Regions from separate parts of the Serratia montpellierensis genome, predicted to be linked through region 1. Evidence: predicted binding sites of a transcription regulator. Region 1 holds the regulator's gene; each other region holds the start of a gene.

Region 1 (4,244 bases):
GCCAGGCAAATGGCGTCCAGCAGGGTGGTTTTGCCCGCGCCGGTCGGGCCGGTAATGGCGAACAGACCGTTGCTGGCGAACGGCTCGGCGGTGAAGTCAATTTTCCATTCGCCCTGCAGCGAGTTGAGGTTTTTTAACCGCAGGCTGAGGATCTTCATGAGTTGGTCTCCTCAGGATTGTGCTGCACCGCATCGACCACCTGGCGGAACAGTTGGTGCATCCGCCGTTGGCGCGCTTCGGGCATGTCGGCCTCCTGAGCCAGGCGCCGTTCGAACACCTCGTTGACGCTCAGCTCGTTGAGCGTTTCTTTGTCCTGCTGCGCGATCGCCTGGCGGCGTTGCTCTTTGCTGCGCCGCAGCAGTACCACTTCCACTGGCAGCTCATCCGCCATCAGTTGGATGCGGCGTTGGATATCGCTGAGGTAGTCCTGCGTCGCCACTTCGATATCCAGCCACACCGGCAGCTCGCCGGCATAGTCGGCAAATTGCTGCAGTTGCCGTTCGATCTCGGCCAGATCGCCTTTGATCAGCTGCATGGGCTGGAACTGCGGGATCGTTAACGCGTCTACCCGCTGGAGGGCGCCGTCGGCGAAATCGACCAGGAAGACGCTTTTGGCTTTGCCCAGTTCATCGAAGCTGAGCGGGATCGGCGAGCCGCTATAGCGAATATGTTCCGACTTGGCGACGTTCTGCGCGCGGTGAATGTGGCCCAGCGCGATATAGTCGGCAGGGGGGAAGGCCTGCGCCGGGAAGGCGTCCAGGGTGCCGATATAGATATCGCGCACCGAGTCGGAGGTAGTGACGCCGACGGTGGTCAGGTGGCCGGTGGCGACGATCGGCAGCGGCAGGCCCAGCCGATCGCGGCGCTCGCAGGCCGCCTGATACAGCGCCTGGTAATGTTCGGCGATGGCTTCCTGCAGCGCCTGCTGTTTCTGTACGCCGGATTCGCCGGCGCGGCTGGTGAGCAGATCGCGCGGCCGCAGAAACGGAATGGCGCACAGCACGGCACCCGGCTGACCGTCGCGCCGGTTAAGCACCACGATCTGCTGCTCGATGGCACCCTGCGCGCTCGCGATCACCGTGGTGTTCAGGCAAGAGAGCAGTTCCCGCGATTCGTTCAGCGTCGCGACCGAATCGTGGTTGCCGCCCAACACGACCAACTGGCAGCCGGTGCGCTGCAGGTCCACCACGAAGCGGTTGTACAGCTCGCGGGCGTAGCTGGGTGGCGAGCCGGTATCGAACAGATCCCCGGCGACGATCAGCGCATCCACCTGCTGCTGCTCGATCTGCTCGATCAGCCAGTTCAGAAAAGCCTGGTGCTCGGCGGCGCGGCTTTTGGTGAAAAAGTACTGGCCAAGATGCCAGTCAGAGGTGTGGATCAGGCGCATGACACTCCCGGATGCAAAGATAATGGCGATGATTATAAAGGCCGCGGCGGCGGCTGTCCCGGCGCAATGGCGATGACCATGGAATGATTTTTCTTTGCGCCGGGAAATAATCGCTATGCTTACTGCCTATAACAGCCGCTTTTTTTCATAAAAGTGTCACAAAACTGACGCATAATGGCGCCCGCAAAGTCGCTAACACATTGGCAGGATTGACGATGGCAAGACGCATACTGGTGGTGGAAGACGAAGCGCCGATCCGTGAGATGGTGTGCTTTGTGTTGGAACAGAATGGTTACCAACCGTTGGAAGCCGAGGATTATGACAGCGCCGTGACGCGCCTGTCTGAGCCGTTCCCTGATTTGGTGTTGCTCGACTGGATGTTGCCCGGCGGTTCCGGCATTCAGTTCATCAAACATATGAAGCGCGAAGCGCTGACCCGCGATATCCCGGTCATGATGCTGACCGCGCGCGGCGAAGAGGAAGACCGCGTGCGCGGCCTGGAAGTGGGGGCGGATGATTACATCACCAAGCCGTTCTCGCCGAAGGAGCTGGTGGCGCGCATCAAGGCGGTCATGCGCCGCATTTCACCGATGGCGGTGGAAGAAGTGATTGAAATGCAAGGGCTGAGCCTGGATCCATCCTCCCACCGCGTGATGGCTAACGATCAGGCGTTGGACATGGGGCCGACCGAGTTCAAGCTGCTGCACTTCTTTATGACCCACCCGGAGCGCGTTTATAGCCGCGAGCAGTTGCTTAATCACGTCTGGGGCACTAACGTTTATGTGGAAGACCGTACCGTTGACGTGCATATCCGTCGGCTCCGCAAGGCGTTAGAAACCAGTGGGCATGATAAAATGGTTCAAACCGTTCGGGGCACCGGCTACCGGTTCTCAACGCGCTACTGATCGCGCTGCGCTGGAGAATATGCCGTGTTAGAACGTCTGTCGTGGAAGAGGCTGGCTCTGGAGCTGGCTCTTTTTTGTTTGCCCGCTTTACTGCTGGGGCTGATTTTCGGTCATCTGCCCTGGTTCCTGCTGGCCTCCGCGCTGGCTGCGCTGGTGTGGAATTTCTACAACCAGCTCAAACTCTCCCATTGGCTGTGGATCGACCGCAGCATGACACCGCCGCCTGGCCGCTGGAGCTGGGAGCCGCTGTTTTATGGCCTGTATCAGATGCAGCAGCGCAACCGCCGCCGCCGGCGCGAGCTGGCGCTGCTGATCAAGCGCTTTCGCAGCGGGGCCGAATCGCTGCCGGATGCGGTGGTGATGACCACCGTCGAAGGCAACATCTTCTGGTGTAATGGGCTGGCGCAGCATCTGCTCGGCTTCCGCTGGCCGGAAGACAACGGCCAGCACATCCTCAACCTGCTGCGCTATCCGGAATTCAGCCACTACTTGCAACAGCAGGAGTTCTCGCGCCCGCTGACGCTGCAGCTGAACAACGAACACTACGTCGAATTCCGCGTGATGCCGTATTCCGAAGGGCAGCTGCTGATGGTGGCGCGCGACGTTACCCAGATGCGCCAGCTGGAAGGGGCGCGGCGCAACTTCTTCGCCAACGTCAGCCATGAGCTGCGCACGCCGCTGACGGTGCTGCAGGGCTACCTGGAGATGATGGGCGACGAAGAGCAGGACGGCTCGCTGCGCAGCAAGGCACTGAGCACCATGCAAGAGCAGACCCGCCGCATGGACGGGCTGGTCAAGCAGCTGCTGACGCTGTCGCGCATCGAGGCGGCGCCCAATGTCGACATGAACGAGCGGGTGGATATCCCGCTGATGCTGCGGGTGTTGCAGCGCGAGGCGCAGTCGCTGAGCGGCGGCAATCACGAGATCACCTTCCGGGTGAACGAGCAGCTCAACGTGTTCGGTAATGAAGACCAGTTGCGCAGCGCGGTGTCTAACCTGGTGTACAACGCGGTCAATCACACGCCGAAGGGCACCCACATTGAAGTGAGCTGGCAGCAGACGGCGCACGGCGCGCAGTTCCAGGTCAGCGACAACGGGCCGGGCATCGCCGCCGAACACCTGCCGCGGCTGACCGAGCGTTTTTACCGCGTCGACAAGGCCCGTTCGCGCCAAACCGGCGGCAGCGGGTTGGGGTTGGCGATCGTCAAACACGCGCTCAGCCATCACGATGCGCGGCTGGAGATCCTCAGCGAACCGGGGATTGGCACCCGCTTTATCTTTACCTTACCCAATCGGTTGATTGTTCCCGCCGCTTTATCAGAGAATGCGGTGAAAAATTAACGCGAGACACCGGTATGACCCGAATAACCCGAGGGCTGTTGCTTTGCCTGGCGCTGCTGGCCGGACGCGGCGCGCTGGCGCAGCCCGACGGCATGCTGGCGGGCAACCTGTCCAGCGTCGGTTCCGACACCCTGGCGAATCTGATGGCGCTGTGGGCGCAGGATTTCAGTCAGCATTATCCCAACGTTAACCTGCAGATCCAGGCCGCCGGCTCCTCTACCGCGCCGACCGCCTTGGCGGCGGGCGCCGCGCAGCTGGGCCCGATGAGCCGGCCGATGAAGGCGGCCGAGGTCTCGGCGTTCGAACATCGCTACGGCTATGCGCCGCTGGCGGTGCCGGTAGCGGTGGATGCGCTGGTGGTGTTGGTGCATCAGGACAATCCGCTGCGCGGCCTCAACCTGCAGCAGCTCGATCGCATTTTCTCAGCCACCCGGCGCTGCGGCGAAAGCAAGCCACTGACGCGCTGGGGCGAGCTGGGGCTGAGTGGCGACTGGGCGACGCGTTCGCTGCAGCGCTTCGGCCGCAACTCGGCGTCCGGCACCTACGGCTATTTCAAACTGCGTGCGCTGTGTGGCGGCGATTTTATGCCGCGCGTCAATGAGCTGCCCGGT
Region 2 (4,244 bases), on a different contig from region 1:
AGCCCGCGTCGATTCTCAATCATTGATAGCGCACCTTACGTTCAACGAAGCGGAACTGGATCACCGTCAGGCCGATCACCAGCAGCATCAGGATCGCCGACTGTGCGGCGGAGCTGGAGAGATCCAATCCGGCGAAGCCCTCGCGGTAGATCTTGTAGATCAACGTGGTGGTGGACTGCACCGGCCCGCCGCCGGTGGCGGCGTCGATCACCGGGAAGGTATCGAAGAAGGCGTACACCAGATTGACCACCAGCAGGAAGAAGCTCACCGGCGCGATCAGCGGCAGCACCAGATGGAAGAAACGCCGCACCGGGCCGGCGCCGTCGATGGCCGCCGCCTCCACCAGCGAGCGCGGGATCGACTGCAGCGCCGCGAGGAAAAACAGGAAGTTATAGCTTATCTGCTGCCACACCGAGGCCAGTACCACCAGGAACATCGCCTGGCCGCTGTTTTGCGCATGGTTCCAGTTATAGCCCAGCCCGTTGAGGAAATGGGTGATCAACCCCAGGCCGGGGTTGAACAGAAAGATCCACAGCACCGCCGCCACCGCCGGCGCCACCGCATAGGGCAGGATCATCAGCGTGCGATAGAGGCGGCTGCCGCGCAGCACGTAGTCCACCAGCGCGGCGAAGAACAGCGACACCGCCAGCCCGATGCCCGCCACCAGGAAGCTGAAGATGAGCGTGGTGTAGAACGAGTCGAGGTAGTAAGGATCCTGGAACAGCTGCGTAAAGTTATCCAGCCCGACAAACTGGCTGGACAGGCCGAACGGATCGAGGCTCTGCACCGAATACCACAGCGCCTCGCCGGCGGGCCATAAAAAGAACACGGCGGTAATCAGCAACTGCGGCAGCACCAACGCATAGGGCAGCCAGCTGCAGCCGAAACCGGGACGGGAAGATGACATAGAAGTTAAACCATTAATCGGGTACGGAAGGATCGGCGTGAAGACGCGAGCCCGGTCTGCCGGGCTCGCGACGCAGGGTTACTTGGTCGATGCTTCGAAGCGGCGCAGCAACACGTCACCGCGCTGCACGGCGGCGTCCAACGCCTGCTGAGGCGTTTTCTTGCCGGTCCACACGCCTTCCAACTCCTCATCCACCACGCTGCGGATCTGCGGCATGTTGCCCAGACGCAGGCCCTTGGTGAACGGCAACGGCGGCTTGTTCAGCATCTGGCGAGTGGCGACGTCGGCACCCGGATTCTTGTCGTAGAAGCCCTGCTGCTTGGTCAGATCGTAAGCCGCGGTGGTGATCGGCAGATAGCCGGTCTTCTGGTGCCATTCGGCGGCGATTTCCGGTTGCGCCAGATACTGCAGGAACTCGGCCACGCCCTTGTAAGTGGCGGCGTCTTTGCCGTTCATCACCCACAGGCTTGCCCCGCCGATGATGGCGTTCTGCGGCGCGTTTTTCGCGTCGGCGTCGTACGGCATCATACCGACGCCGTAGTTGAATTTGGCGTAGTGCTTGATGTCCGCCAGCGAACCGGATGACGCGGTGGTGATGGCGCAGTCGCCGTTATAAAACTTCTCGGTGGATTCGTCTTTGCGGCCGAAGTAGGTGAAATCGCCCTTCTTGTTCATCGCCTCCAGCAGCTCGATATGCTTGACCTGCAGCGGCTTGTTGAACTCCAGCTTGGCGTTGGTGCCGCCAAACCCGTTGTTTTCGCTGGCGAACGGCACGCCGTGCCAGGCGCTGAAGTTCTCCAGCTGGATCCAGCCCTGCCAGCCGCTGGCGTAACCGCACTTCATGCCGGCCTCACGCAGTTTGGCGGTATCCGCCGCCAGCTCCTGCCAGGTTTTCGGCGGCTGATCCGGGTTCAGGCCGGCCTTTTTGAAGGCATCTTTGTTGTAGTACAGCACCGGCGTGGAACTGTTGAACGGCTGCGACAGCAAATGGCCGCTCTTGTTGTCGGTGTAATAGCCGGCCACCGTCGGCACGAACACCGACTCGTCGAAGTTGATGCCGGCCTCTTTAAACACTTCATAGACCGGTTTGATGGCCTTACTGGCCATCATGGTGGCAGTGCCCACCTCGTAAACCTGCAGGATCGCCGGCGCCTTGCCGGAGCGGTAAGCGGCGATGCCCGCCGCCAGGCTCTGTTCGTAGTTGCCTTTGTAAACCGGCACAATCTTGACGTCGCTGTGCGACTGGTTGAAGCGATCCGCCAGGGAATCCACTTCCTTACCCAGTTCGCCTTCCATCGAATGCCAGAACGGGATCTCGGTCGCCGCCAGCGCCTGAGTGCTGACCGCCAGGGTCAACGCGACGCACAGCGTGGTTTTGCGAATAGCGTAGGTGAGCATGCCTAACTCCTGAAAAAAGCTGGTGTAAAAGCGCGTGAGCGAAAAGAGTCAATTCTTGATGAGGGAGTGCCCCCTATAGCTTTCGAGTTGCAGCCAGGCGGCAACCTGCTGGCACCCTGGAGCTTAGCGAACTAAGTGACAGGGGGGCAGCCGGGCAGCCAACAACGCTGCGGCTCGAAAGATGACGGGGGATAACATGCCATGCGCGGATGACAGAAAAATAACCGTTACATGACAGCCACATGACGGCAAGGTGAAGTGAAGATGGCGGTTTGATGTCGGCGGCGGGCATGGGCTCCGCCGCCGCGAGGATTACAGCGAACGGCGCAGGCGCGCCACCGCTTCTTGCATCTGCTGCTCAGTGGCGGTGGCGAACGACAGGCGGAAGGTCGAACGATCCGGGTTGTCGGAGAAGAAGTATTCCCCCGGCACGAACACCACGCCCTGCTGCAGGGTAGCGTTCAGCCATTCGGTGGCGTTGAACGGCTGGCGGAAACGCGCCCACAGGAACATGCCGCCCTTCGGCTTATCGAAGGTGATGTAGTCGCCCAACTCCTGCTCCACCAAACCGGCCAGGATCTCGCCCTTTTGCTTGTAGGCGGCGCGGATCTTGTCGATCTGCGCCGGCAGGCGATCCAGGCCGAGATAGCATTCGACGATGCTCTGCGACAGCGCGCTGGCGTGCAGATCCGCCGCCTGCTTGATGATCGCCACTTTATGCAGCAGGAACGGCGGCAGGATCGCCCAGCCCAAGCGCAGGCCCGGCGCCAGGATCTTGGAGAAGGTCGAGGTATAGATGATGTGGTCGGTGTTGCCCAGCACCTGCTGCGACACCTGATGCAGCGTCGGGTGGCGCTCTTCGGTGAAACGCAGCTCGCCGTACGGATCGTCTTCGATGATCAGGAAGTTATGTTCGGCGGCCAGCTTCACCAACAGTTCGCGGCGCGCGGCGCTGAGGGTGATGCCGCTGGGGTTGCCGAAGTTCGGCACCACGTACACGCCCTTGATGCGCTGGGTTTTCAGCAGCTCGGCCAGCTCTTCCACTACCATGCCGTCGCTGTCGGACGAGACCGACATGATGTTGGCTTCCGCCAGCTCCAGCGTTTGCAGCGCCGCCAGGTAGGTCGGGCGCTCCACCACGAACACGTCGCCGGGGTTGACGATGGCGCGCATCACCAAATCCAGTGCCTGCTGCGAGCCGGCGGTGACCATCACCTCTTCCGCGCCAGCGGTGACGCCGCGCTCGGCGCACAGCGCGCAAATGCGCTCACGCAGCAGCGGGCTGCCCTCGGTCAGGCCATACTGGAACGCGCTTTTCGGCTGTTCGGTGATCGCCTGCTGGGTGGCGATGCTCAATCCTTCGAAATCGAACAGCGCATCAGAGGGGATGCCGCCCGCCAGCGAAATGACGTGTTCCATCTTGCTGTGCTTAAGCAATTCACGGATGGCCGAACTTTTTACGTTAACGATGCGCTGCGCGAGTAACCCTTCTGTCTTCATTTATTCTTCTCGTACCTGATTATTTTAATTCGTAGGGGGGCGGATTAACCGCCCAGATACGCCGACCTCACTGCTTCGTTGGCTAACAATGCAGCCCCCGTATCTTCCAACACCACGCGGCCGTTTTCCAGCACATAACCGCGGTCCGCCAATTTCAGCGCCTGATTGGCGTTTTGCTCCACCAGGAAGATGGTCATGCCCTCTTCCCGCAGCTGCTGAATGATGTCGAAAATCTGCTGGATGATGATCGGCGCCAGCCCGAGCGAGGGCTCGTCGAGCAGCAGCAGCTTCGGCTGGCTCATCAGCGCGCGGCCGATGGCCAGCATCTGCTGTTCGCCGCCGGACATGGTGCCGGCGCGCTGGCTTCGGCGCTCCAGCAGGCGCGGGAACAGGGTGAACACCCGTTCGATGCGCTGTTGATACTGCCGGCGATCGGCGA
Region 3 (4,244 bases), on a different contig from region 1:
TTCACGAGCCCAATACAAAACATAATAACCCCCACCATCTACAGGCTCGGGGACGCACGGTAAAAACCGGCAAAAATCAGGTCAAGGCATCGAAAACGCCCATGAAGGGCGTTCATTAGGAATACAACTGATGTGTGGAATTGTAGGCGCAGTAGCGCAACGTGATATCGCAGAAATCCTGTTGGAAGGTTTACGCCGTCTCGAGTACCGCGGTTATGACTCCGCCGGTCTGGCAGTGGTCGACGCGCAGGGCAACGTCAGTCGTCTGCGTCGCGTAGGCAAGGTGCAAAAACTGGCCGAAGCGGCGGAGCAGACCGATCTGCACGGCGGTACCGGCATCGCTCACACCCGTTGGGCAACGCACGGTGAACCGACCGAGGCGAACGCGCACCCGCATGTTTCCGACTACATTACCGTGGTGCATAACGGCATCATCGAAAACCACGAACCGCTGCGCGAACTGCTGATCGAACGCGGTTATCGCTTCAGCTCCGAAACCGACACCGAAGTGATCGCGCACCTGGTGCACTGGGAACAGTTGCAGGGCGGTACGCTGCTGGAAGTGGTTCAGCGTGTGATCCCACAGCTGCGCGGCGCTTACGGCACCGTGGTAATGGACAGCCGCGATCCGAGCGTATTGGTCGCTGCGCGCTCCGGCAGCCCGCTGGTTATCGGCCGCGGCGTAGGGGAAAACTTCATCGCTTCCGATCAGCTGGCGCTGCTGCCGGTCACCCGCCGCTTCATCTTCCTGGAAGAAGGCGACGTGGTGGAAGTGACTCGCCGCACCGTCAACATCTTCGACAAGCAGGGCAACGCCATCGAGCGCCCTGAGATCGAATCCCAGGTGCAGTATGACGCCGGCGACAAGGGCGCTTACCGTCACTACATGCAAAAAGAGATCTACGAACAGCCGCTGGCGCTGAAAAATACCCTGGAAGGGCGTTTCAGCCATGGCCAAATCAACCTGAGCGAGCTGGGCCCGCGCGCCGATGAGCTGTTGGCCAAGGTGCAGCACGTGCAGATTATCGCCTGTGGCACTTCTTATCACTCCGGTATGGTGGCGCGTTATTGGTTCGAAGCGCTGGCCGGCGTGCCGTGCGACGTCGAGATCGCGTCCGAGTTCCGTTACCGCAAATCGGCGGTGCGTCCGGGCAGCCTGATCATCACCCTGTCGCAGTCCGGCGAAACCGCCGACACGTTAGCGGCGCTGCGCCTGTCCAAAGAGCTGGGTTATCTCGGTTCGCTGGCCGTTTGTAACGTGGCGGGTTCTTCGCTGGTGCGCGAATCCGATCTGGCGTTGATGACCAAGGCCGGCACGGAAATTGGCGTGGCCTCGACCAAGGCCTTTACCACGCAGCTCACCGTGCTGTTGATGCTGGTGGCGCGCCTGGGCCGCCTGAAAGGCATGGCGGAAAGCGTGGAGCAAGAGATCGTGCACGGCCTGCAGGCGCTGCCGGCGCGTATCGAGCAGATGCTGTCGATGGATAAAGAGATCGAAGCGCTGGCGGAAGGTTTCTCCGATAAACACCATGCGCTGTTCCTCGGCCGCGGCGATCAGTATCCGATCGCCATGGAAGGGGCGCTGAAGCTGAAAGAGATCTCCTATATTCACGCTGAAGCTTATGCGGCGGGGGAGCTGAAACACGGCCCGCTGGCGCTGATCGACGCCGACATGCCGGTGATCGTCGTGGCGCCGAACAACGAACTGCTGGAAAAGCTGAAGTCCAACATTGAAGAAGTGCGCGCGCGCGGCGGCCAGCTGTACGTGTTCGCCGATCAGGATGCCGGCTTCGTCAGCAGCGAAGGCATGACCATCATTCCTCTGCCGCACGTCGAGGAAATCGTCGCGCCGATCTTCTACACCGTGCCGTTGCAGCTGCTGTCTTACCATGTGGCGCTGATCAAAGGCACCGACGTTGACCAGCCGCGCAACCTGGCGAAGTCTGTCACCGTAGAGTAATCTGCCGCAGGTAAACTGCAAAAGCCGGCCTTAGCGCCGGCTTTTTTCATGAGCAACGCGAAAGATGACAGCGGCGCCGATTCAGGGATAAACGTTGTCATATTCAAGCGGATAGGGCGTGGCCAAACGGTTTTTTTATTGCTTGGCAATTGCGCTGTTTTCAATATAACAAATTGATTTTAATATAAATCAATACCCCTAAAATGCACTGTAATATAACTGTCATATTGCGTACATTTTTCTGTCACCAAACTGTCCTATTTTCCCTCCTGCAGCAATACTTACTCTGATTAAAACGACTCGAAGTCGATTTTAAATATCCCATTAGGAGGGATTATGAAACTGATGCGTACCACCGTCGCCAGTATTGTGGCAGCGACCTTCTCCCTGACCGCCGTGTCCGCGTTCGCTGCTGCCAGCCTGACCGGTGCAGGTGCGACATTCCCCGCTCCGGTTTACGCCAAGTGGGCAGATTCTTATCAGAAAGAAACCGGCAACAAAGTTAACTATCAGGGCATCGGCTCCTCTGGCGGCGTGAAGCAAATCGTGGCCAACACCGTTGACTTTGGCGCCTCCGACGCCCCGCTGTCTGACGACAAGCTGGCGGCCGACGGCCTGTTCCAGTTCCCGACCGTGATCGGCGGCGTGGTGCTGGCCGTGAATATCCCGGGCATCAAATCCGGCGAACTGACTCTGGACGGTAAAACCCTGGGCGATATCTACCTGGGCAACGTCAAAAAATGGAACGATCCGGCTATCACCAAGCTGAACCCAGGCGTGAAACTGCCTGACCAGAACATCGCCGTGGTACGCCGCGCCGACGGTTCCGGCACCTCGTTCGTGTTCACCAGCTACCTGTCCAAGGCCAACGCGCAGTGGAAAGAAAAAATTGGCGCCGGTTCTACCGTTAACTGGCCGACCGGTCTGGGCGGCAAAGGCAACGACGGCATCGCCGCCTTCGTTCAGCGTCTGCCTGGCTCTATCGGCTACGTAGAATACGCTTACGCCAAACAGAACAACCTGGCTTACACCAAGCTGGTTTCTGCCGACGGCAAACCGGTCAGCCCGACCGAAGAGAGCTTCAGCAACGCGGCCAAAGGCGTGGATTGGAGCAAGACCTTCGCTCAGGATTTGACAGACCAGAAAGGCGACAACGTGTGGCCAATCACCTCCACCACCTTCATCCTGGTGCACAAAGAGCAGAAAAACCCTGCTCAGGGCGCCGAAGTGCTGAAGTTCTTCGACTGGGCCTACAAAACCGGCGGCAAACAGGCTAACGAGCTGGATTACGCCACCCTGCCGAAAGAAGTGGTTGAGCAGGTGCGCGCGGCCTGGAAAACCAACGTAAAAGACAGTTCAGGTAAAGCGCTGTACTAACAACGCAGGGGCGCGGGTTCGCCGCGCCCCACAAGTTCTTCAGGCTCCGATCTCGGTTGGGGCTGCCAGGGTTCAAACAGAGAGTAATCTATGGCTGAGTACAAGCCGACCATCAAAGCACCGAGCAAAAACGGTGACATCATTTTCAGCGCGCTGGTGAGACTGGCGGCGCTGATTACCCTATTGTTGCTGGGCGGCATCATCGTTTCGCTGATCTTCGCCTCCTGGCCAAGCATGCAGAAATTCGGCTTCGCTTTCCTGTGGACCAAAGAGTGGGACGCGCCGGCGGAGCAGTTCGGCGCGCTGGTGCCGATCTACGGTACCGTGGTCACCTCGCTTATCGCGCTGATCATCGCCGTGCCGGTGAGTTTCGGCATCGCGCTGTTCCTGACCGAACTGGCGCCGAACTGGTTGAAGCGGCCGCTGGGCATCGCCATTGAGCTGCTGGCGGCCATCCCGAGCATCGTCTACGGCATGTGGGGCCTGTTCGTGTTTGCCCCGCTGTTCGCCGAATACTTCCAGACGCCGGTGGGCGACGTGCTGTCGGGCATTCCGATCGTCGGCGAGCTGTTCTCCGGCCCGGCCTTCGGCATCGGCATCCTGGCCGCCGGGGTGATCCTGGCGATCATGATCATTCCTTACATCGCCGCGGTGATGCGCGACGTGTTCGAACAGACCCCGGTAATGATGAAAGAGTCGGCCTACGGCATCGGCTGCACCACCTGGGAAGTCATCTGGCGCATCGTGCTGCCGTTCACCAAAAACGGCGTCATCGGCGGCGTGATGTTGGGCCTGGGTCGCGCGCTGGGGGAAACCATGGCGGTGACCTTTATCATCGGTAACACCTACCAGCTCGACAGCGCTTCGCTGTACATGCCGGGCAACAGCATCACCTCGGCGCTGGCCA

What was found. The regulator PhoB, encoded in region 1, activates phosphate uptake and scavenging genes when phosphate is short. The targets are predictions, from matches to a motif close to CTGTCATAAAACTGNCNNAT.
Region 2: ugpB (sn-glycerol-3-phosphate ABC transporter substrate-binding protein UgpB) is a predicted target of PhoB. The motif match lies at 2,524-2,543, and genes of this name have one in related genera.
Region 3: pstS (phosphate ABC transporter substrate-binding protein PstS) is a predicted target of PhoB. The motif match lies at 2,202-2,221, and genes of this name have one in related genera.

Annotation. Positions count from the first base shown of each region.
Region 1 is NZ_VOSN01000005.1:963,425-967,668, reverse strand. Features, by position in the region: gene sbcC (exonuclease subunit SbcC) at 1-158, opposite strand, end outside; gene sbcD (exonuclease subunit SbcD) at 155-1,387, opposite strand; gene phoB (phosphate response regulator transcription factor PhoB) at 1,603-2,292, shown strand; gene phoR (phosphate regulon sensor histidine kinase PhoR) at 2,317-3,633, shown strand; gene FUU19_RS10030 (PstS family phosphate ABC transporter substrate-binding protein) at 3,648-4,244, shown strand, end outside.
Region 2 is NZ_VOSN01000001.1:33,485-37,728, forward strand. Features, by position in the region: gene ugpE (sn-glycerol-3-phosphate ABC transporter permease UgpE) at 1-23, opposite strand, end outside; gene ugpA (sn-glycerol-3-phosphate ABC transporter permease UgpA) at 20-907, opposite strand; gene ugpB (sn-glycerol-3-phosphate ABC transporter substrate-binding protein UgpB) at 986-2,305, opposite strand; gene FUU19_RS00175 (aminotransferase-like domain-containing protein) at 2,618-3,805, opposite strand; gene livF (high-affinity branched-chain amino acid ABC transporter ATP-binding protein LivF) at 3,850-4,244, opposite strand, start outside.
Region 3 is NZ_VOSN01000001.1:245,669-249,912, reverse strand. Features, by position in the region: gene glmS (glutamine--fructose-6-phosphate transaminase (isomerizing)) at 131-1,960, shown strand; gene pstS (phosphate ABC transporter substrate-binding protein PstS) at 2,297-3,337, shown strand; gene pstC (phosphate ABC transporter permease PstC) at 3,428-4,244, shown strand, end outside.